Regions from separate parts of the Brachybacterium sillae genome, predicted to be linked through region 1. Evidence: predicted binding sites of a transcription regulator. Region 1 holds the regulator's gene; the other holds the start of a gene.
The links. Region 1 encodes LexA, which represses DNA repair genes until DNA is damaged. Its sites were predicted from a motif close to TCGAACANNTGTTCGA; they were not measured.
Positions count from the first base shown of each region.

Region 2: JSY14_RS06970 (HNH endonuclease signature motif containing protein) is a predicted target of LexA. The motif match lies at 4,720-4,735, and genes of this name have one in related genera.

Region 1 is NZ_JAFEUW010000001.1:2,247,162-2,258,351, forward strand. Features, by position in the region: gene JSY14_RS10355 (ATP-dependent DNA helicase) at 1-211, shown strand, start outside; gene JSY14_RS10360 (anhydro-N-acetylmuramic acid kinase) at 308-1,573, shown strand; gene lexA (transcriptional repressor LexA) at 1,634-2,305, opposite strand; gene JSY14_RS10370 (LysM peptidoglycan-binding domain-containing protein) at 2,492-2,875, shown strand; gene nrdR (transcriptional regulator NrdR) at 2,932-3,399, shown strand; gene JSY14_RS10380 (HelD family protein) at 3,609-5,852, opposite strand; gene JSY14_RS10385 (proteasome assembly chaperone family protein) at 6,007-6,960, shown strand; gene JSY14_RS10390 (cold-shock protein) at 7,238-7,444, shown strand; gene JSY14_RS10395 (spermidine synthase) at 7,551-8,396, opposite strand; gene JSY14_RS10400 (SAV_6107 family HEPN domain-containing protein) at 8,576-9,001, shown strand; gene dinB (DNA polymerase IV) at 9,153-10,451, shown strand; gene JSY14_RS10410 (SCO2097 family morphological protein) at 10,499-10,909, shown strand.
Region 2 is NZ_JAFEUW010000001.1:1,515,740-1,526,929, forward strand. Features, by position in the region: gene JSY14_RS06945 (FAD/NAD(P)-binding protein) at 1-605, shown strand, start outside; gene JSY14_RS06950 (alanine racemase) at 602-2,122, shown strand; gene pdxH (pyridoxamine 5'-phosphate oxidase) at 2,199-2,951, shown strand; gene JSY14_RS06960 (DUF2231 domain-containing protein) at 3,081-3,587, shown strand; gene JSY14_RS06965 (formate/nitrite transporter family protein) at 3,660-4,583, shown strand; gene JSY14_RS06970 (HNH endonuclease signature motif containing protein) at 4,758-6,194, shown strand; gene JSY14_RS06975 (metal-sensitive transcriptional regulator) at 6,223-6,483, opposite strand; gene JSY14_RS06980 (MBL fold metallo-hydrolase) at 6,493-7,998, opposite strand; gene JSY14_RS06985 (NADP-dependent oxidoreductase) at 8,153-9,070, opposite strand; gene hutH (histidine ammonia-lyase) at 9,387-10,946, opposite strand; gene hutI (imidazolonepropionase) at 11,074-11,190, opposite strand, start outside.

The DNA.
Region 1 (11,190 bases):
GGCCCTGCTGTTGGCGCAGGGCTCCGGACGATTGATCCGCTCGGCCGGCGACCGGGGGATGGTCGCGGTGCTGGATCCGCGCCTGGCGACGGCCCGCTACGGCGGGTTCCTGCGCGCGGCCATGCCGCCGCTGTGGCCCACCGCCGACCCCGAGGTGGCCCTCGCCGCCCTGCGACGCCTGGCCGCCCAGACCGGGGCCGCAGACCGCTGAGTCGCCGAGCCGCCCGGAGGGAAAAGGATTCCCCGGCGACATCGGTGAGGGAAGTAAACTTCCCTGACGGTGCGCAGACGGTATGCGGAGGTGGCTGTGGGCGGAGGATTCGCTCCCGAGGGACCGGCGGCCGCCCCGACGCCGTTCACCGTCCTCGGGCTGATGTCCGGGACCAGTGTGGATGCGATCGATCTGGCTCTGGTCCGCTTCCGGCCCGACACCGACGACCCATCACTGCTGCATGGCGAGCTGCTCGCCACCGGGGAGACCGCCTGGGATCCCGGCATTCGACGGGACATGCTGCAGATGCTCCCGCCACGACGCAGCGGCGTTGCCGAATGGAACCGGCTGCATGCCGCCGTGGGGGAGGGTCTCGGTCGTGCGGCCGCCGGCTTCCTCGCGCATCACGGCGCGCGGCCGGGGCTGGACGTGCAGCTCGTCGTCTCCCACGGGCAGACGCTGCACCACTGGGTGCGGGAGGACGGCACCGTCGGCGGATCCCTGCAGATCGGCGACCCGCACCGCATCCACGCCGCCACCGGCGTCCCGGTGCTGTCCGATCTGCGCTCCGCCGATATCGCCGCCGGGGGTCAGGGCGCGCCGCTGGCGCCGCTGCTGGACTCCCTGCTGTTCGGGGACTGCCCCACGGCGGCGCTCAACCTCGGGGGCATCTCGAACATCACGATCGTCGGGGTCGCGGGTGGGATCACCGGTGGGGACGTCGGCCCGGCGAACGCCCTGATGGATGCGGCCGTCGCCGAGGCAACCACCGGTCGCGACACCTGCGACGTGGACGGTCGTCTCGCAGCCCGCGGCAGGATCCATGACGACCTGCTGCAGGCACTGCTGGCCGATCCGTTCTACCGCCGCCCGTTCCCCCGGTCGACCGGGCGGGAGTATTTCACGGGGGACTATGTGGCACAGCGGGCCGGGGCGCTCGCCGACGTCGACCTGCCGGACCTGCTCGCCACGCTGGTGGAGCTCACCGCCCGGACCGTCCGTGACGCGGTGAGTGCATACCCCGTGGAGCGGGTGGTCGGATCCGGTGGGGGTATGCGCAATCCGGTGCTGCGCGCGCGACTGGCGCAGCTGCTGGGGGAGCGCGGCATCACCCTGCGCGACGCCTCCGACCTCGGGGTGCCCGCAGACGCGAAAGAGGCTGTGCTGATGGCCGTCATCGGCTGGTGCACCGCCCACGGTCTGCCCGGCGTCCTGCCCGGTGCCGACGGAACCGGGGCGCTGACGGGAGCACGGAGCACGCAGATCCTGGGCTCCCTCACGCCCGCTCGTCCTCCCGCTGCCTGGCCGGTCAGCAGGACCCCTCTGATGCCCCGCCGACTGGTGCTCACGGGCGGCGCCTGAACCTCGGGCTGTCGGCCGCGCCTCTGACGAGGGGGTGGGCGCGACCGCTCCTGCGAGAGGTCAGATGGCGCGCAGCACCGCCACGACCTTGCCCAGGATCTCCGCCTCATCACCGAGGATCGGAGCGAAGGCCGGGTTGTGCGGCATCAGCCACACGTGACCGTCGCGGCGCACATAGGTCTTCACGGTCGCCTCGCCGTCGATCATCGCGGCGACGATCTCACCCTTCTCCGCGACCTTCTGCTGGCGTACGACCACCCAGTCCCCATCGCAGATCGCGGCGTCGACCATCGAATCACCCACCACGCGCAACAGGAACAGATCGCCTCCGCCGACGATCGCCTCCGGCAGGGTGAAGACGTCCTCCACCTGCTCCTGGGCGATGATCGGCACCCCCGCGGCGATGCGACCCACCAGCGGGACGGACACCGACGGGGAGGAGGGCCAGGTCTCCTCCGGGGCCGGGCCCTGCGGATCGCCGCCCTCATCGGTGGGGACCAGCTCCAGGGCCCGGGGGCGCTTCGGATCGCGCCGCAGATACCCCTTGCGCTCCAGTGCCGCCAGCTGATGCGCCACCGACGACGGGGAGGTGAGGCCGACGGCGTCACCGATCTCCCGGATCGTCGGGGGGTAACCACGCTGGGCGACCGCCTCCCGGATCGTCTCCAGCACGCGCTGCTGCCTCGGGGTCAGCCCGGCGGCCGGGGTCTCGGTGTCCTCGTGCGGGGTCATCGCTGTCCTCCTGCGGCCCGGCAGGGGCGCGCCGTTCGTTTGTCGGGGGGTGCTGATCGGATGCGGACATGGCCACCATAGGCGGCCCGGACCGAGCATCCAAACATCTGTTCGAGGATTCTCTTGCGTGTCGCGGGTCGCGGGCCTACAGTCGTACACGTATTCGATCGAACAGGAGTTCGGACCATGAGCACTCTTGCCGCCCAGCCCGCGATCGTCCCCGCTCTGCGTGGGGGCCGCGGCCCCGCCGCCCCGACGCACCTGGTGCCCACGCGGCGTGCCCGCCTGCTCATGACTCTGCCGGCCGTCGCGGCGATGGTCCTCGCCATCGCGGCCCTGGTGCTGGGCGTCGGCCCGGGCGCGGCGATCGCCGGCGGGGGTGCCGACACCCTTGTCGTGCAGGTCGAGGCCGGGGACACTCTGTGGGCCTACGCCGAGGAGTACGCCCCGGAGGGCATGACCGCCTCGCAGTTCGTCCACGAGGTCCAGCAGCTGAACAACCTGCCCACCGCCCGTCTCACCGCCGGGCAGACCCTGGAGCTGCCCGTGGCCGAGGACGCCGGTCACTGATCGGGAAGAATCGGATCCACGAGGTGGGGGTCCGGGGGCGCCGGTAATCTGGTGAGGTGCACTGCCCTTTCTGCCGCAACCCTGATTCGCGCGTCATCGACTCCCGCACCGCGGACGATGGCGCGTCCATCCGGCGACGTCGGCAGTGTCCCGCCTGCCAACGCCGGTTCTCCACCGTGGAGACCGCCTCGCTGTCCGTGGTCAAGCGTTCCGGGGTGAGCGAGCCCTTCAGTCGCGCCAAGGTCATCAGCGGTGTCCGCAAGGCCTGCCAGGGGCGCCCCGTCACCGATGACCAGCTCGCCGTGCTCGCGCAGCGCGTGGAGGAGGCAGTGCGACAGAGCGGCCAGGCCGAGGTCGACGCCCATGACGTGGGCCTCGCGATCCTGCAGCCGCTGAAGGACCTGGACCAGGTCGCGTACCTGCGATTCGCCAGCGTCTACCAGGATTTCGACTCGCTGGAGGACTTCGAGAGCGCCATCGACGCCCTGCGTCGCGAGGCCACCGATCCCACCGCCGACGCCTGACACCACAGGCCCCGCCGGGTGAGGTCTGGCAGGTGGTCGGAGCAGCCCCGCCGAGCCCTTATGATGTGACGCGTGCGCCTCGCGCGCACACCGCGAGCGGCGGTCGTGGAGGGGAAGCCACGGCCGCCGCTCTCCTCATTCCGGGGCGGGGGTGCGCCCCGCGATCGGCCGGCCCCGGTGGCGACCCGCCGACGATCGGCCAGGGCTGATCACTGCGCGTCGGAGCGCAGGGCGGTCGGGATCTCCCGGCTGTGCAACACCACCAGCTGCGAGGTCGCACGGGTCAGGGCCACGTACAGGTCACCGGCCCCGCCGCGATGCTCCAGCAGAGCCGCCGGCTCCACCACCAGCACCGCATCGAACTCGAGGCCCTTCGCCTCGTGCGGCGTCATCACCGCCACCACATCGTCCACACCGGCGCTTCCCAGACCCACCCGGGCCGTGGGAGCGGCCGCCCGGATCGCGTCCGCCAGGGTGGGCACCGCCTCCTCGTCGGCGATCACCGCGATCCGGCCCGCATCCTGCCTGAGCAGCTGCCGCACCCGGTCGGCGGTGCGCCCCGCCAGGTCCGACGCTGCACAGGCGATGCTCTCCAGCTCATGCTCACCCTCGCGCACCGAGGTCACCGGGGTGACCGGCAGATCCAGCTCCTCGGCCACCGCCACCGCCCGGTCCATCAGCCGGCGCGGGGTGCGGTAGTTGACCGTCAACCGCTCCACGTGCAGGCGATCCTCCACGTACGGGTCGAGCACCCGCTGCCAGGAGGAGGTGCCCGCCGCCGAACTCGTCTGCGCCACATCACCCACCACGGTGAAGGACTTCGTCGGGCAGCGGCGCATGAGGGCGCGCCACATCATCGCCGAGTGCTCCTGTGCCTCATCGACCACCACGTGGCCGTACGTCCAGGACCTGTCGGCAGCGGCGCGCTCGGCCAGGGTGCGGCCATCGCGCACGGTGGTCATGCGATCGGCCAGGTCCTCCGCCCGGACGATCCCCGAGGTGTCGATGTTCTCCAGCACGGTGCGGGCGTAGGCGACGTCGGCGGCGCGTCGGGCGGCGGCCCGGTCGGCCTCGGCCTTCTGCGCGGTCTCGTCCTCACCCAGCAGCTCCGCCAGTTCGTCCAGCAGGGGCGCATCCTCCACGGTCCACGGGGAGTCCTTCGGTCGGGCGATGCGCGCGATCACCCCCTGGAGGTGGCGGGGCGCGGCAGCGCGCAGACGCTCCGGATGGGCCAACAGGATCCGCAGGAACGACTCCGGGGTGTACGGCATCCACGCCAGATTCAGCGCGACCCGTACCTCCCGCTCGGTGCGCAGGTCCTGGAGAAGCTGAGGGCGGTCCTCGGGCACCACGGTGTGACCGGCGGCCTGCAGCGCCTGTTCGTACTGGACCACCAGGCGGTCCAGCGCCGCCCGCACGAACACCGCCCGGGCGGCGTTATGGGGGCGGTGGCTCGCCCGGGCCTCCCGGATCGCCGCGCGCACATCCTCCCGGCGCAGCAGCAGCTCGGTGCCGTCGATGCGCAGTGGGACGTCCTCCTCCGGGGCCCGCTGGCGGTCCTTCACGGCGCGGGCCAGCAGATCGGCCATACCGCGGTCACCCTTGATCACCGCCACCTCATCCCGGTCACGACGCGTGGCGTGGATTCCGGGATACAGCTCACCGGGCGTCAGCATCACCACACCGGACTCACCGAGGCTCGGCAGCACCCGCTCGATGTAGTGCAGGAACCCGTGGGTGGGGGCCACGATCAGCACACCCGTGTGTTCCAGACGACGTCGGTGCGTGTACAGCAGGTAGGCGGCTCGATGCAGGGCCACGGCGGTCTTGCCGGTGCCGGGGCCGCCCTGCACCACCATCACTCCGCGATGGTCGGAGCGGATGATGCGGTCCTGTTCGGCCTGGATGGTCGCGACGATGTCACCCATCCGGCCGGTGCGCTGAGCGGTCACGGCCGCCAGGAGGGCCCCTTCGCCCTGCAGGGTCTCCTCGGAACCGCCCTCGGTCAACAGGCTCTGGTCGAGCACATCGTCCTCGAGCCCGACGACCGTCCGGCCGCGGGTGATGAGGTGGCGGCGCAGTCGCACCCCCTGGCGTTCCGCGGCGGTGGCCTGGTAGAACGCGGCGGCGGCGGGGGCCCGCCAGTCCACCAGCAGCTGGTCGCGGTCGCGGGTGAACAGTCCGATCCGGCCGATGTGGTGGCTGTCCCCGGCGTCGGTGTCGAGCCGGCCGAACACCACCCCGTCGGCCACCGAGTGCAGCAAGGCCAGCCGGTCCTCGTACAGCGCCACGAAGGCGTCGCGTTCGGAGCGGTTCTGATGGGTGGAGGCGTCCTGCGCCGCCTGCGCCGACCGTAGCTTCTCACCGACCTGGGCGGTGAGGTCGTCGAGCCGCGCATACAGCACGTCGACGTAGGCCTGCTCCTCGGCGATCTGCGGTGGGGACGCGTCCACGCGAACCTCCTCAGCGACTGCATCTGGTTTCGCCCGTGCGGCGAGGGTGACGCGCCGCCGCCGCGACGCGCAGTGGTCCATTATGGTGGAACGCGCCCGGCCGAGGAGCCGCGGCGGCAAGCAGAAGAGACGCATGATCGGGGAAGGAGGCGCCGTGCGCGATCCCCGAGACCTCTACAGCTTCGCCTCGCCCGAGGTGATCGGGGCGATCCCCCGTGGACCTCTGCCGCTGGTGCATGCGCTGCCGGGCATCGTGGATGCCGGGAACGCCTGCCGCATCGCCGTGCGGTACCTGCGCGACAGCCTGCGCAACGTCCGCGTGGTCACCTTCGACACCGACGAGCTCATCGACTACCGCGGGTCGCGCCCTCAGGCGGTCTTCAACGGTTCTGCCTACACCGAGGTGGAGATGCCGGAGATCGCGCTCTACCTGGTGTACGACGAGCGGGACACCCCGTTCCTGTTGCTCGATGGGCCGGAGCCGGATCTGCAGTGGCGACGTTTCGCCGAGGCCCTGATCGACCTGGTGGAGTACTTCGAGGTCGATCGGGTGCTCAGCATGAAGGCGATCCCGATGGCGGTGCCGCACACCCGCCCGATCGGGCTCATCGCCCATGCGAACGACCCGTCCCTGCTGGCGGGGGAGCAGCGCCGCACGGCGCAGGATTCCGGCGAGATCGTGATCCCCGCCGCCTTCGGCACCTTCCTGGAGAAGGAACTGGAGCGGGCCGGGCACCCCGCCATGGGGTATGCGGCACAGGTCCCGCACTACCTCTCCCGCACGGATTTCCCGGCGGGTTCCCTCGCTCTGCTGCGACGCATCAGCGACGCCGCCGGCCTCGAGATCCCGCTGGTGGACCTCGGAGACCTGTCGGATGCCGCGATGGCAGCACTGGACGGCACCATCTCCGACAACGACGACGCCCGGGGCATCGTCGATGCCCTGGAGGAGCAGTACGACGCGGTCACGCAGGAGACCGGATCGGCAGGGTTGGCGACCACCGCGGATCTGCCGACCGCCGACGAGCTCGGCGACCATTTCGAGCGGTTCCTCGCCGCCCGGCAGGAGCCGCCGGAGGGCGGGTCCTCCACCCCTGCCGGGTCCTGAGCATCGCCCCCGACCCGGAACCGGGTGAGCGGTGCCGCCTCGGGCGGCTCCGACGGGGCGGCCCCGATGGCGGAGTGCCCCGCGGCAGGGTGCCGCGACGAACCGGTGTGCCGTGCACAGCCTGTCCGTGCCATGATGTGGTGGTTCCCGTGATGACCGTCGACGATCCCGCCGGCGGCAGCCCGATCCCGTGACCCGTCACGGTAGGAGGCGTCACAGGCGGCTCCCGAGCCGGATCCCGGATCCGGTTCTCCCTCCCAACGGAAAGTGACAGGTTATGGCGCAGGGCTCGGTCAAGTGGTTTAACGCCGAGAAGGGCTACGGCTTCATCGAGATCGACGGTGGCGGTGCGGACGTGTTCGTCCACCACAGCAAGATCGACATGGACGGTTACCGCACCCTCGATGAGGGTCAGCGCGTGGAGTTCGAGGTCTCGCAGGGCGATAAGGGCCCGCAGGCGGAGAAGGTGCGCCCGCTCGCCTGAGCAGGCCTCCCGTGCATCTCGGAGGGGGTGCGGACCGATCGGTCCGCACCCCCTCCGCGCATCTCCGGGGTGCGCTCGGGGGCCGTCCCCCGGGAGCGCGGGGCGCTCATAGGCCGAGCGTCGCGCGACCACGGCGGGTCAGCTCCGCCACCACCGCCTGGTCGGCCAGGCGCACGGTGACGGCGTCGGCGCGCAGCGCCCGATCCAGGCCCGCCGGCAGGGGGTCATCACCGGCGGCGATCACCACGTTCCCGCGGCGTTTGCCCTGCAACTGCGCCGGCTCGGCGATCACCGCCAGGTGCTCGAAGGCCTCCGACAGCGCCCCGAGTTCCGCCGCGATCACCGACGTCCCCGGCGCGGAGGCCACGTTCAGCAGGTAGGTGCCGCCGGGGCGCACGACACGTCGGGCCTCGGCCGCCGCCGCGGAGGTGCGCAGTTCCTGCGGGGTGGTGTCCCCGGAGAAGACGTCTCGCACCAGCAGGGTGAAGCGGTCGTCGCGCCAGCTGCGCAGCACCTCCGCGGCATCACCCACCCGGACCTTCATCCGTGGCGGGCGGGGCAGGTCGAGACCCGAGCGGACGAGGTCCACCAGCGGCCCGTCGATCTCCACCACGGTCTGTTTCGCCCCGGGCCAGTGGGCGGCGAAGGCGCGCGCGAGGGTACATGCCCCGCCGCCGAGGTGTCCCATCTCCAGGCCGTCGCCGTCCTGCGGCGTGGGCAGCAGCTGCCTGGCCACCGTGTCCATCCAGCGCATGTACTCGAAGACCAGGTGTTCGGGATCGGGGTGGTGATAGGAGCTCTGCACCCCGTTCACCTCCAGCAGCACCCCGCCATCGGCCTCCGGCACCAGGCGGGCGGTCCCGGACGCGATGGGGACGGCGGTGCCCAGGGGCGGGTCGGCAGGGGAGCCGGAGGAGGACGCGGTGCGTGCGCGACGGGAACGGGAGGCCACCGACCCAGGGTAGGTCCGGGGCCGGTGGCAGCGCTCCGGACCCCGGTCCCGGCCCCGTGTCCGCACCGTGTCACGCCTCTGCGTCTGCTTCCTCCCCAGGGGCGGGTCGTCCCCAGCGGGCTTCGTCTGTCGGGGGTGGTCCGTAGGTTGCGCAGTACCGACCGGAAAGGGGTGGGGACATGACAGCGGTGACGGCACGGGCGCGGCGTCTGGACGCCGAACTCGATCGGCTGGCACAGGCCCAGCGGCTGCTGGCGCGGGCCCGTGGGGCGCGGGCCGAGGCCCCGCGCGACGCCTTCGCGCTCAGCCACCTGGCGGCACTGCGGGGTGCGGGCATCCTCGTGCGGCGCGCTGCTGCCACCCGCAGGCGGAGACTGCCGCTGAACGTGTGGCAGGCATTGCACCGCGTCGGCGGGGAGGACGCCGCCTGGGCACAACAGATGGAGCCCCTGGTGCGGGAGGGGGAGAGGCTGGAGCGCAGCGAGCGCCATCACCCCGATCCGCGGCTGCTGGCGCAGCATCTGGAGCTGACCGCAGCGGCCCTCGCCCGCATCGAACAGGAACTGCTCGGAGCGGAGGGGGCGAGCCTTCCGCTCGCCGGGTGAGACCCGCTCGCCGTGGACAGGGTCCCGGCCGCACGGGGCATCCTCCCGCTGCCCCGCGACCTACGATGGGCCGGTCCCGTCCCGGAGACGGCGCGGGAGCAGAGCCGTGCCCGATGCAGGCAGAACCCGACGTGCGCAAGGAGGTGCCGAGGTGACCCCGGACCCCCGCCCGAGCGACGACATGGCGACCATCCTGCACGTCGACATGGACGCCTTCTTCGCCTCCGTGGAGATCCGCGACGACCCGTCTCTCGTAGGGCTGCCGGTGGTGGTCGGCGGGGCGGGGCCCCGCGGTGTCGTCGCCGCCGCGAGCTACCCCGCCCGGGCGCGCGGCATCCACTCCGCCATGCCGATGGCCACGGCGCGGCGTCTCGCCCCTGATCTGGTGATCGTCCCGCCGCGCGGTGCCCACTACCGGGCCGTCTCCCGGGAGGTGATGGAGGTGCTGCACACCGTCACGCCGGAGGTTGACCAGGTGAGCATCGACGAGGCCTTCCTCGACGTGCGCGGTGCCCGGCGCCTGTTGGGGGAGCCCGCCCACATCGCCGAACTGCTGCGCGGACGCATCCGCCAGCAGGTGGGCCTGCCCAGCAGCGTCGGTGTGGGTGCCTCGCGGGCGGTCGCCAAGATCGCCTCCGCCCGGGCGAAGCCCGACGGGCTGCTGGTCGTCCCCGTCGAGGACACCGCGCGTTTCCTCGCCCCCCTGCCCGTCGGCACCATCAGCGGCGTCGGCCCCCGGGCCGTGACAGAGCTCGGCCGGCTCGGGGTGCGCACCGTCGGGGACCTCCTCGCGGTGCCACCCTCGGCGTTGCGCCGCGCCGTCGGTCCGCAGGCCGAGGCCCTGCGGCGGCTCGCGGCGGGGGAGGACCGCACCGGTCTGGAGACCCGCCGGGTCCGCGACCGCTCCCTCGGGACCGAGCGCACCTTCGACATCGACCTCACCGACCCGCTGGAGATCCGCGCCCGCCTGACGGCCATGGCCGATGAGGTCGCCCGCTCCCTGCGCCGCCACGACATGCTCACCCGCACCGTGAGCATCAAGCTGCGTCGGCACGACTCCCGCACGATCACCCGCTCCGTCACCCTCGACCAGCCCACCGCGAGCAGTGAGCGCCTCCGGGAACACGTGATCGCCCTGTGGGAACGCAGCCGCGAGGAGGTGCCGCGGGTGCGCCTGGCCGGGGTGCGGGCCGAGAACCTCCGCCGTCGCGACGAGGGGGCCGAACCCTTGGAGCTCACCGGGCGCACCACCGGGTGGTCCGATCTCGAAGCCGCGTGGGACCGGATCGGTGACCGCTTCGGGCAGGGCAGCGTGCACCGTGGCTCCCAGATCCGACCCGCCGGTCCGGCCCGACCCATCGATGCGGGCGGGCCCGCCGACTCGACCCGATTCTCCGATCCGCGGGGTGACCGAGCGGTTCCTCGCGCTCAGGACGGCGGCTTATCCTGAGGCCCGCGCGCACGCGCGCCGCATCGTACGAGCAGGAGGTGCCGAGGATGCCGCTGTCCGAGCATGAGCAGAGAATGCTCGACGACCTCGAACGACGCCTTCACGCGGACGATCCCACCTTCGCGCGTGGCTTCGAGGGCCCCCGACCCACCCGAGACCGCCGACGCCAGCTGCTCGGCCTGATCGCCCTGCTGGCGGGCCTCGCCCTGCTGATCCTGGCGGTCGAACTGTCGGCCGTCTGGCTCGGCGTGCTCGCCTTCGTGCTCATGCTCGGGGGTGGGCTGATCGCCGTCACCGCCCCGGAGATGGATCCGGACCACCATCGCACCGCCCCGCAGACCGCGGGCCCGCGCGCCCCCCATCCCGCCGGTGGTGCGCAGCGACCGACGAACCGGGGGTTCGTCCAGCGCATGGAACAGCGCTGGGAGCGGCGCACCGAGGACGACCGCGGTCTCTGAGATCGCGGCCCCGCACCTCTCCGGCCCTCCCCACCCGTCCGAGGACCCCTGCCCGCCGGGGCAGGGGTCCTCCTCGTCCTGCATCCTTCACCCGCTGTCCCCGCGACGGTTCCACGGCACCCATCGCGCACCCTCCCCTTCCCTCCCCCCGGCTCCTCCACTTCGCTCCACCAGTCCGTCGGCAGGAGCGACTGCCACGGCGGCTCCACGGGCCGTAGGGCGCTGACCTGCGCGTCTGTCGGACGGGCCCGTGTGGAGCTGCCGCCGCAGCCTGGAGGAAC
Region 2 (11,190 bases), 730 kb from region 1:
CCGGGCCGGCGTGGGCGCTCGGCCGCGCCTGGTCGGCTCTGTATTCGCTGGTGGTGCGGGCGGTGAGCCGCTCCGAGGAACCGGAGGAGGCGTGGGCCGCGTTCCACCGGTCCGCAGCGGTGCTGGAGCGCTTCGCCTTCGGGCCGCCGCCGTCGAACGCACGGATCCTGCTCGATCTCATCGACGCCGGGGCCGTCGACACCTCATGGATGGACGCCAAGGTGCGGATCGACGCCGAGGGCCTGCACGGGCTGCCGACCGGTGCCGTCGTCCCCGACGTCGTCATCGACGCGGTCCTGCCTCCGCCGGGGGTGCCTCGCGGTGGCGACCCGCTTCTGCTGGATCTGCTCGACCGCGGGGTGCTGTCCCGTGCTCCCGGGCGTCGCGGCGTGCGCACGACGCGCGCGGGCACCGCCCTGACCAGCGACGACACCGAGGCGGTGGGCCTCGCGGTCCTCGGCCGCCCCACGGAGGACTGGTCCCTCGGCCAGGACAGCCTGAACCGCCACCTGCACCCCGAGAGCCGGGCCTGGGCGCAGCGCGTCGCCACCCGCCTGCGAGGCACCGGCACATCCGACAGCCCCGACGGAAGGATCCGCCGATGACCCCCGATCCGACCCCGCCGAACGACGCGCAGCTGCGGTCCCGCTGCCACGGCGAACCGGCCCTCCCCGCACGCCTGGAACCGTGGATGCGGGAGCTGCTGGCCGACTCCCGCGCCTGCGCCGACCTGCTGGACCGCTACGGCAGCCCCGTGAACGTGCACGACATGGGTCCGCTCGCCCGCAACGTCGGGGAGCTCAGCGATGCCGCCCGCGAGCAGCAGGTGCCGCTGCGGGTGTTCGTCGCCCGCAAGTCGAACAAGACCCTCGCGGTGGTGCGGGCCGCGGCGCGTCTGGACTGCGGCATCGACGTCTCCAGCGAACGGGAGCTGGAGCAGGTGCTGCGCGAGGGCGTGGAGCCGGAGCGGATCGTGCTGACCGCCGCGATGAAGCCCCGGGAGCTGCTGCGCGGTGCGGTCGAGGCGGGCGTGACCATCGCCCTGGATTCCGTCGCCGAGGCCGAGGCCACCGCCGAGGAGGCCGCGGTCGCCGGTCGCACCGCCGCCGTGGCACTGCGACTGGCCCCCGAGGTCGACGACCTCATCGGCCCCACCCGCTTCGGCGAGCGCCGCGCCACCTGGGAGTCCTGGGCCGGCAGCTCCGCGAGCGTCGGCACCCGGTTGCGGATCGACGGCGTGCACTTCCATCTCCACGGGTACAGCGCCCCGGCCCGCACCCGCGCGCTCGGCCAGGCGCTGCAGCTGGTCGACTCCCTGCGCGCCGCCGGCCAGCCCGTCGCCTTCATCGACATCGGCGGAGGCGTGCCCATGTCATATCTCGAGGACGGCGCCGACTGGGAGGCGTTCTGGCGCGAGCACGAACGGGCTCTGCGGGGGGAACGCGAGCCGCTGACCTGGCGCGGCGACGGCCTGGGACTGCGCGCGGTGCCCACGACGGATGCTGAGGGCGAGGGGTCCGTGCGGGTCGTCGGCGAACCGGCGCTGTACCCGTACTGGCAGGAGCTGATCCGCGGCCCGTGGCTGACGCAGGTCCTCACCACGGAGGTGGCCCCCGGTGTCCGGGCCGCCGACGCGTTGCGCGAGCGGGGTCTGGAGCTGCGCTGCGAGCCGGGCCGGTCGGTGCTCGACGGCTGCGGCCTCACCCTGGCGCGGGTCGCGCAGGTCACCACCACCAGCGACGACGTCGGCATCATCGGCCTGGCGATGAACCGCACCCAGTGCCGCTCCACCTCGGAGGACTTCCTGGTCGACCCGATCCTGGTGCCCGACCCGGACGCGGCCCCCACGGACACCCCCGGTACCCCTGGAAGCGCGGAGCCCCGCACGGGTTTCCTGCTCGGGGCGTACTGCATCGAGGCCGATCTGATCCTGCGCCGGCGCCTCACCTTCCCCGGGGGTGTGGCCCCCGGGGACATGATCGCCCTGCCGAACACCGGCGGGTACCTGATGCACATCCTCGAGAGCGCCTCGCACCAGATCCCGCTGGCGGCGAACGTGGTGCGCAGCTCCGACGGCAGCGTCCGTCGCGACGGCATCGACGAGGTCTCCCCGCTGCGCTGAGGCACGCCCCGCGGATCTGTCGGTTCCACGGCGTACGGTGAGCCCAGCGATCCACCCGTCCGCCAGGAGACCCGCGATGACGCCCACCTCTGATCAGACGCCGCCTTCCCCGGCCGCCCATCCCCGGGCCGGTGACGCCCACACCCGCCTCGCCTCCGAGCGCATGGACTACCGCGCCGGCACCCTCGGTGACGACGTCCCCGCCGACCCGCTGGAACTGTTCGGCCGGTGGCTGTCCGAGGCCTTCGACCGTCGGGACTCCGAGGGCGACCTGCCGGAGCCGACCGCCGTCGTGCTGTCCACCATCGAGCTGCCCACCGGCGACGCATCCGCCGACGGCGGCCACCCCTCCGCCCGGCCGCGATCCCGCACGGTGCTGCTGAAGGAACACGACGAGCGTGGCTTCGTGATCTACACCAACGGCGATTCCGCCAAGGGCCAGGAGATGTCCGGCACGCCGTGGGCGGCCATGCTGTTCCCCTGGTACGCGCTGCAGCGGCAGGTGCGCGTGGAGGGGTTCGTGCAGCGGGTGGACGATGCTGAGGCCGACGAGTACTTCGCCTCCCGTCCGCGCGGCTCGCAGCTGGGCGCGCGGGCCTCTCACCAGTCGCGGCCGATCGCCTCCCGGGAGGCCCTGGATGCGCAGTACGCGCAGGTGGAGAGGGAGTTCGAGGGGCGGGAGGTGCCGCGGCCCGAGCACTGGGGCGGCTTCCGTCTGGTGCCCGACCGGATCGAGTTCTGGCAGGGCCGCTCGGGCCGCATGCACGACCGCATCGTCTACACCTCCGAGGGATCGGGCTCGTGGACCCACGAGCGCCTGCAGCCCTGAGCGCGCCCACCCAGCGGACCGTCAGCCGGTTCGCAGACGGACCGGTCCACACTGGGCCCCGCTGTCGGGCGTCCCGAGCCCGACCCGACTGGAGGAACCCCCAGGCTCGACCTGCTGACCGGCATCCCCGTGCACGTGCTCGTGGTGCACGCCGTCGTCGTCCTGGTGCCGCTGGTGGCGCTCGGCACCCTCGCGGTGGCCCTGGTGCCGCGGTGGCGTCGGCAGTTCGGTGGGCTGCTCGCCCTGCTGTCGCTCGTCAGTGTGCTGGTCCTGCCGTTGGCGCTGGAGAGCGGTGAGGCGTTGGGGGAGCGCGTCGGCGTCCCCGAGCTGCATGCGGACCTGGCCGAGACGCTGCCGTGGCTGGCGGTCCCCCTGTTCCTGTTGACCACGGCCCTGTGGTGGCTGGGCCGGGGCGATACTCGCGCTGACACCCGCGCGGGGGCCGACCACGACGGCTCGGTGGCCGTCGGTTCCCGCGGCCGCACCCTGCAGCGGGTCCTCGCCACCCTGGCGGTGCTGTTCGCGCTGGCCGCGGCGGTGGACGTCGTCGCTGTCGGGCACACCGGTGCGTCGGCGGCGTGGACCGATCGTCTGGCGCCTGCCACCGGATCCCCCACACCCTCCGACGGCGACTGACCCCTCCGCCGGGCGGCTCCGGGGTGTGCGCCGGACGTGCGACGATGTGGCATCCCGACCCCAGGAGGCCCCATGCCCACGGACGACACCGCGCGCCCCGCGGAGGACACCCGCTCCGACCGGACCACCGGTGACACCCACACCGACGGCACCGACGCCGACGGCACGGACTCGAAGGGCACGGGCGGCGCGGACGGCCTGGACGTCGCCGACCCGAAGGAGGCGCTCGAGGAGGAACTCGTCGAGGAGTTCGAGAACACCGTCTCCGAGGGTGCCGAGCGCCTGCATCGCACGTGGCGGGCGCTGGTGATCACCGGCCTGTTCGGCGGGATCGACGTGGCCCTCGGCATCATGGCGATGCTCGCCGTGATGGATGCGACCGGTTCGAAACTGCTGGCGGGTGCGGCCTTCGGCATCGGCCTGTTCGCTCTGCGCATGGCCCACTCCGAACTGTTCACCGAGGACTTCCTGCTGCCGATCAACGCCGTCGTCGCGGGCCGGGGCACCTGGATGCAGCTGCTGCGGCTGTGGATCGTGACACTGGTGACGAACCTGGTGGGCGGGTGGCTGTTCACCTGGCTGATCGTGGCGGCGTTCCCCCGTTACCACGACACCCTCACCAGGGCCGCGACCGGGTACCTCGAGGACGGCTTCACGGCGGAGACGGCGGCTCTCGCACTCCTCGGTGGATTCACGATCACATTGGTCACCCGCATGAGCCAGGGTTCGAGCGAGGGCATCATCGCCCTGGTCAACTCGCTGATCTCCGGTTTCCTGGTGGTGGGCCTGGGAATGCTCCACGGCGCGCTGAATTCGGTGGTGATCTTCGGGGCGATGCACGTCGGCGCCGACATCCCGTACTTGACGTGGCTGCGGTGGTTCGCCTGGGTGATCCCGCTGAACATGGCCGGTGGCCTCGTCATCCTCACACTCCCCCGGCTCATCCGGACCTGGGAGCTCATGCGCCGCGCCCGGCGGAAGGCCGCGGCCGCCTGATCCGGCGACCCCGTGCCGGAGGCGCTCCCGCGGAAACGTTCCCGCGGGAACGCCTGCGGCGGGTTTCCTCCCCACGTACCCCTCGTCCACATCGGCCGAGGGGTGCTTCGTCTGTCGGGGCCCCCTGGTGCACTGTTCGTACACCTGTTCGACAGAAGGGGGAGAAATATGAGCATGCCTGCGGACACCTGGGCGTGGACGACACCCGCCGACGACCCGGACGCCGAGGGCCCGGACGGCGATGACCACGCGGATCTGCTCACCCAGTCCGACGCGGAGGCGCTGGGCCTGCGGATCCAGGACCACGCCGCCCGGATCGCCGAGCTCACCTGCGAATTCCTGCTGCTGCTGGCCGAGTTCGACCGCCGCGACGGGCTGCGCTGGTACGTCGGGCTCAAGAGCCTGGCGCACTGGCTGTCATGGGCCTGCTCCATGGCACCGGGCACGGCACGTGAGCACGTGCGGGTGGCGCGGGCGCTCGCGCAGATGCCGCTCACCGTGGAGGCCTTCCGCGGCGGCAGGCTCTCGTTCTCGAAGGTCCGTGCCCTCACGCGGGCCGTCGGTCGGGTCGACGAGGAGACCATGGTGGAGCTCGCGCAGGACCTCACCGCGTCACAGCTGGAACGCACCGTGAGCGCCCTGCGGGCCGCTCAGGGCACACACGTGGAGCAGTCCTCGTTGCGGGAGGCACGCTGGTGGACCGACGAGCAGGGCATGGTGCACCTGAGCGCGACGCTGCCGGCCGAGACGGGGGCTGAGGTCGTCACCGCCCTCGAACGGCTCACCGAGGAAGCCGACGCGCGGCCCGTCGCCGAGGACGACCCGCCACCGGGCGATGACAAGCTCACCGCAGACGCTCCACCGTTGGCGCACCGCCGGGCCGACGCGGTGGTGGAGCTGGCCAGGTCCCATCTCGCGCGCGCCTCGGTGGATCGCAGTGGCGAAGACCGGCATCTGGTGGTCATGCAGGTGGACCTGGCCGCCTTGGAGCACCCCGGCGAGGGGACATCGGGGACCGGAGCCGACCGGGCCTGGGTGCGCGGTGCGGGGTCCGTGGAGGCGGAGACCGCTGCACGCTGGAGCTGCACGGACCGGATCGCGCTGGCGATCGCGGGTCACGAGGGGGAGATCCTCCACCTGGGGCGGGCGAAGCGGCTGGTGAGCCGAGCGCAGCGTCGGGCTCTCGCGATCCGCGATACGACCTGCCAGTTCCCCGGCTGCCACCAGACGCGCCACCTCGACAGCCACCACGTGGTCCCCTGGTCGGAGGGCGGCCCCACCGATATCGAGAACCTGGTGCTGCTGTGCCGTCGTCACCACGTCACCGTGCATGAGGGGGGTCTGCGGCTGAGCTGGGAGGTGACACGGCCGGGCACCCCGTCGATGCGACGCGTGCTGGTGGTGAGGCACCCCGACGGCCGACGGGTCGACGACGACTGGCCCACCCCCCGCCCGGTCCGGGAGTCCGGGGACGCCGGTGACTGTGACACGCGACGCCCCGGTGACCCCGACCCCGACCCCGAGCCCGACCCCGAGCGGATCTTCCCCCGCACCGGGGGCGGAGGGTTCTCCCTCCGGGCATGCGTCGACGCCCTCCTGGCGGCGGCGTGAGCCGCGCACCCGGAGGGCGTCGATCATGTCAGGCCAGCGAGAGGAAGAGCTTCTCCAACTGCTTCCGATCCGGCTCGGTGCCGGCCGCGATGCAGTGCTGCAACTGGGTGGAGATCAGGGCGAAACCCGCCCGATCCAGCGCCTTCGACACGGCCGCCAACTGGGTGACGACGTCCTGACATTCCGACCCTTCATCCAGCATGCGGATGATGGCGGTGAGCTGTCCGTTGGCGCGGCTGAGACGGTTGCGCACCGCACGCAGCTCCTCGGGGTCGAGATCGAGCTCCACGTCGCCCCCTCAGTTCTCGGTCGCGGGGTCGGACAGCGGGGAGTCGGTCATCGAATCACCCTTGCCGAGGTCGGCCGAGGGGGTCACGGTCTCGCGCCCGGCACCGACCCAGGCGTTGTAGCTGCCCTCGAGTTCGGTGACGTCGAAGCCCTCATGCCGCAGGGCACTGGCGACCACCGAGGCGCGCATGCCGCTCTGGCAGTGCAGGACGATACGGCCGTCGCGCGGAAGCTCCTCGAGGTTCCACAGCACCTTGCCACCGGAGAGCTGGCGCGCCCCCGGGATGGCCCCGGCCTTGTGCTCACTCACCTGGCGCACGTCCAGCAGCACCGCACGGTCGTAGTCGTCGAGCCCGTCGACCGGCACGGTCTCAGGATTCTTCAGGGCCATCCCCTCGAAGTTCGGGATGAACCCGGTGACCTTGTCGATGCCGACACGCACGAGGTGGCTCCAGATGTCACGGGCGGCGGCCTCATCGTCGGCGAGCACCACCAGGGGGGCGTACTCGCGCTCGGGGTCGACCACCCAGGCGCCGTAGTTGGCGATCTTGCCGGTGGCCACGGGGATGTTCAGCGCGCCCGGGACAGTCCCGGTGTGGACCTCCGCCGGCATGCGGGTGTCGACGACGGTCACCTCGCCCTTCTCGACCTGCTCGGTGAGCTCCGGTGCCGTGAACTCGTGCAGCTCGCTCGCGGGTTTCTCGCCGGCGCGCTGGGCCGACGGGCCGGCCTCCCCCATCACCTCGGGGCCGAGCTTGTTCTGGCGCTTCATCCGCGCGAAGTAGGCGTGGGCGTCGGGCTGACCGTCGAGGAGCTCGTCGATGAAGCCCTGCTTGTCGTCGTTCTCCAGGTGCTTGGCCCACCAGGCGTACCGGCGCTCATAGCCGACGGTGGTGCCGGGCAGGGAGCCGAGGGCCTTGCCGCAGGCCGAGCCGGCACCGTGGCCGGGCAGGACCTGCACATGGTCGGGCAGCGTGAGGAAGGAGCGCTTCAGGCTCTCGAACAGCTGCTCGGCGCCGACGAACCGGGTGTTGACACCCCCGGCGGCCTCGTCCAGCAGGTCGGGGCGGCCGAGGTCGCCGGAGAACACGAAGTCGCCGGTGATGGCATACCCCGGTTCATCGGCGAAGGCACCGTCCGTGACCAGGAACATCAGGTGCTCGGGGGTGTGACCCGGGGTGTGGACCGCGCGGACGGTGATGTTGCCCAGGCGGATCTCGTCGCCGTCGTGAAGGCGCTCGGCCTCGAAACCGTACTGCCAGTCCTGACCGCCCTCAACGGAGACGTGGATCGTCGCACCGGTCGCGGCCGCCAGCTCGCGGGTTCCGGAGAGGTAGTCGGCATGGATGTGGGTCTCGGTGACATGAGTGATGGTCATGCCGTGCTTGGCGGCGAGGTCCAGGTACTCCTGGATGTCGCGCCGGGCGTCGATGACCATCATCTCGCTCTTGGCCTGGCAGCCGATGACGTAACCGGCCTGGGCGAGGTCCTCATCGAAGATGCGCTCGAGAAGCATGGATGTCTCCTTCGGGGCCCCAGCGGGGCGGTTGCTCCGGTCTCCCGGGCGGGGGGTGAACAACCCCAGCATATACCCCCCGGGGTATCTTCGCAAGACTCGGAGCATGACCGCCGCGATAGGCACGACGTTACCCCGCCCCCCCTCCGAGGGGTCAGGCCGTGATGATCACGCGGCCTGAGGCATGTCCACCCCGGGAGCGCTTGATGGCCTCGACGGCACGGTCGATCGGAGTGGTGCTGTCGATCGCGACGGTCACGGTGCCGGCCTCCACCGCCCGCAGCACATCGTCCAGGGCGTCGGCCCGGGCGCTGGCGGCGCCGGTGCTCACCACGCCGTCGGGCACGTCGCTCGCGGCGATCGCGGTGATCCGCTCGGCCGGGACACCCAGCTCCAGGGCGGCCGAGATCGCCTCGTCGCCGTGAGTGTCGGCGGCGGCCACCAGGCCCTCTGGGGCGGCCTCGCGGATCCGGTCGACCATGCCCTCGCCGTACTCGATCGGCTCGGCCCCCAGAGTGCGGATCGCCTCGGCGCTGCGGGCCGACCCGGTGGCCAGCACCCGGGCACCCTTGCTCACCGCGTACTGCACGGCGAGGCTTCCGACACCGCCGTTGCCCCCGCCGATGAGGATGGTCCGACCGGAGATGTCCCCCAGGTCATCGATGATCGCGACGGCGGTCCTCCCGGTCGTCACCAGAGACCCGGCGACCTCGTCGGACACCCCCTCGGGGATGTGGTGCAGCGCCAGCTTCTTCGGGGTGCCGGTGATGGTGTCGCCGAACCCCGCCGCCAGGCGTGAGCCGAAGACCCGATCACCCACGGCGAACCCGTCCACGCCCTCGCCGACCTCATCGATCACCCCCGCGAAATCCGTGCCGAAGGGCATCGGGAAGGACTTGTGGAAGGCCTCGGCGGGGGCGACCCCGGTGGCCAGCTTCCAGTCGAGCGGGTTGACCGCGCCGGCCCGGAAGGCCACGCGGACCTCACCCTCCCCCGCATGCTCCTCCTCGACCTCCACCAGCTCGATGTCGTGGATGTCCCCGGCCTGCTGCTGCATCAGTCGCTTCGCCATGACTGCTCCTCCTGTCGCCGTGTCACCGTCACCGCGTCACCGTTTCCCTCGACACTCTCCGAGGGGGGACGCCCCCAGGGGGAACGCCCGGAGACGTTCCCGCGGAAACGTCGATGAACTTTCAACCATCGCTGGGTGTGACGCCTCGGCGGTGGGGAATATTCCCGGGGCCAGGGCCGGCACCCGGGGCCGGCGCTGTGGCTCGCCGCGGGAGCGCCGCACCTGGGGGCGGGAGCGGTGATCGCCGCGAGCATGCCGGCGGCGCGGTGGGGGTCCTTCCGCGCCGCCGGCAGCCCGGTCGGTGGATCGGATCCGGTCAGCGCAGGCGGCCGGTGACCTCCTCGACCGCGGTGAGGACGCTGCCGTCGAGCAGGCGCGCCTCGGCCTCGGCGATGTCGGGGGCGAGGAAACGGTCCGGGCCGGGGCCCTCGACGGTGCGGCGCAGCACCGCGATGGCGGCGGCGGAGGCCTGCGACGGCTCCAGCGGGGAGCGCAGGTCGATCGCGCGGGCAGCGGTGAGCAGCTCGATGGCGAGCACCCGCCGCAGGTTGGCGATGGCGGTGCGCAGTTTCCGGGCGGCGTGCCAGCCCATCGAGACGTGGTCCTCCTGCATGGCGCTGGAGGGGATGGAGTCGACGCTCGCCGGCACCGCCAACCGCTTCATGTCGCTGACCAGGGCGGCCTGGGTGTACTGGGCGATCATGAACCCGGAGTCGACGCCCGGGTCGTCGGCCAGGAACGGCGGCAGGCCGTGGCTGCGGGCCTTGTCGAGCATGCGGTCGGTGCGCCGCTCGGCGATGGAGGCCAGGTCCGCCGCGACGACGGCGAGGAAGTCCAGCACGTAGGCGACGGGCGCGCCGTGGAAGTTGCCGTTCGAGGTGACGGTGCCGTCCTCCAGCACCACCGGGTTGTCGATCGCCGCGGCGAGCTCCCGCTCGGCGACGGTGCGGGCGTGGGCGATGGTGTCACGCACCCCGCCGGCGACCTGCGGGGCGCAGCGCAGCGAGTAGGCGTCCTGCACGCGGGAGCCCTCCGCGGCGACGTCGGCGATGATCGGCGATCCCTCCAGCACCGCCAGGATGTTCGCGGCGGAGTCGGCCTGACCCGGATGGGGGCGCAGCGGCTGGTGCAGTTCGGGGCGGAACACACCGTCGCGGCCGCGCAGGCCCTGCACGGACAGGGCGCAGGTCACATCGGCCACCCGCACCAGCGCCTCGAGGTCCGCCAGGGCCATGAGCAGCATGCCGAGCATGCCGTCGGTGCCGTTGATGAGGGCCAGGCCCTCCTTCTCCTCCAGGGTGATCGGTTCGATGCCGGCCTCGGCGAGGAGCTCCGACACGGGGCGCTCCTGCCCCTGGGCGTCGCGGGCCCGCCCCTCGCCCAGCAGCACAATCGCGCAGTGCGCGAGCGGGGCGAGGTCGCCGGAGCATCCGAGGGAGCCGTACTCGTGGACGATCGGGGTGATGCCCGCGTTCAGCAGCGCCAGCATCGTCTCGATCACGACGGGGCGCACACCGGTGCGGCCGGAGGCGAGGGTCTTCGCGCGCAGCAGCATCAGGGCGCGCACCACCTCGCGCTCGACCTCGGGGCCGGCGCCGGAGGCGTGGGAGCGGATGAGGGCGCGCTGCAGGTCGCGTCGCATGTCCACCGGGATGGAGGTGTCGGCGAGGGCACCGAAGCCGGTGGAGACGCCGTACACCGGGGCGTGGTCCGGGGCGGCCAGGGCCTCGATGTGGGAACGCACCGAGGCGACATGCTCGCGGGCGGCGGCGTCGAGCTCCACGCGGGCGTCGTGGCGGGCGACGGCGAGGACGTCGGCCGGGGTGAGACCGGAGGAACCGAGGGTGATCGTCTGCTGCGAGGTCTGCTGCGTCATGCGGGCCAGTGTGCGGGGCGCGGCGGCCCGGAACCAAGGGGCTCCGGGCCGCCGGGCGAGCCGCTGACCAGGACCCGTCCGGGATGTCGGATCGGGTGCCCGGGAGCAGGCCGGCAGGCAGGGGGCGTCAGACGACGCGGGTGCCGCGGCGCCACACCTGGTGGGTCAGGGGCATGCCCGGCCGGTACGCGAGGTGGATCGCAGCGGGCGCATCCAGCACATGCAGGTCGGCTCGGGCGCCGAC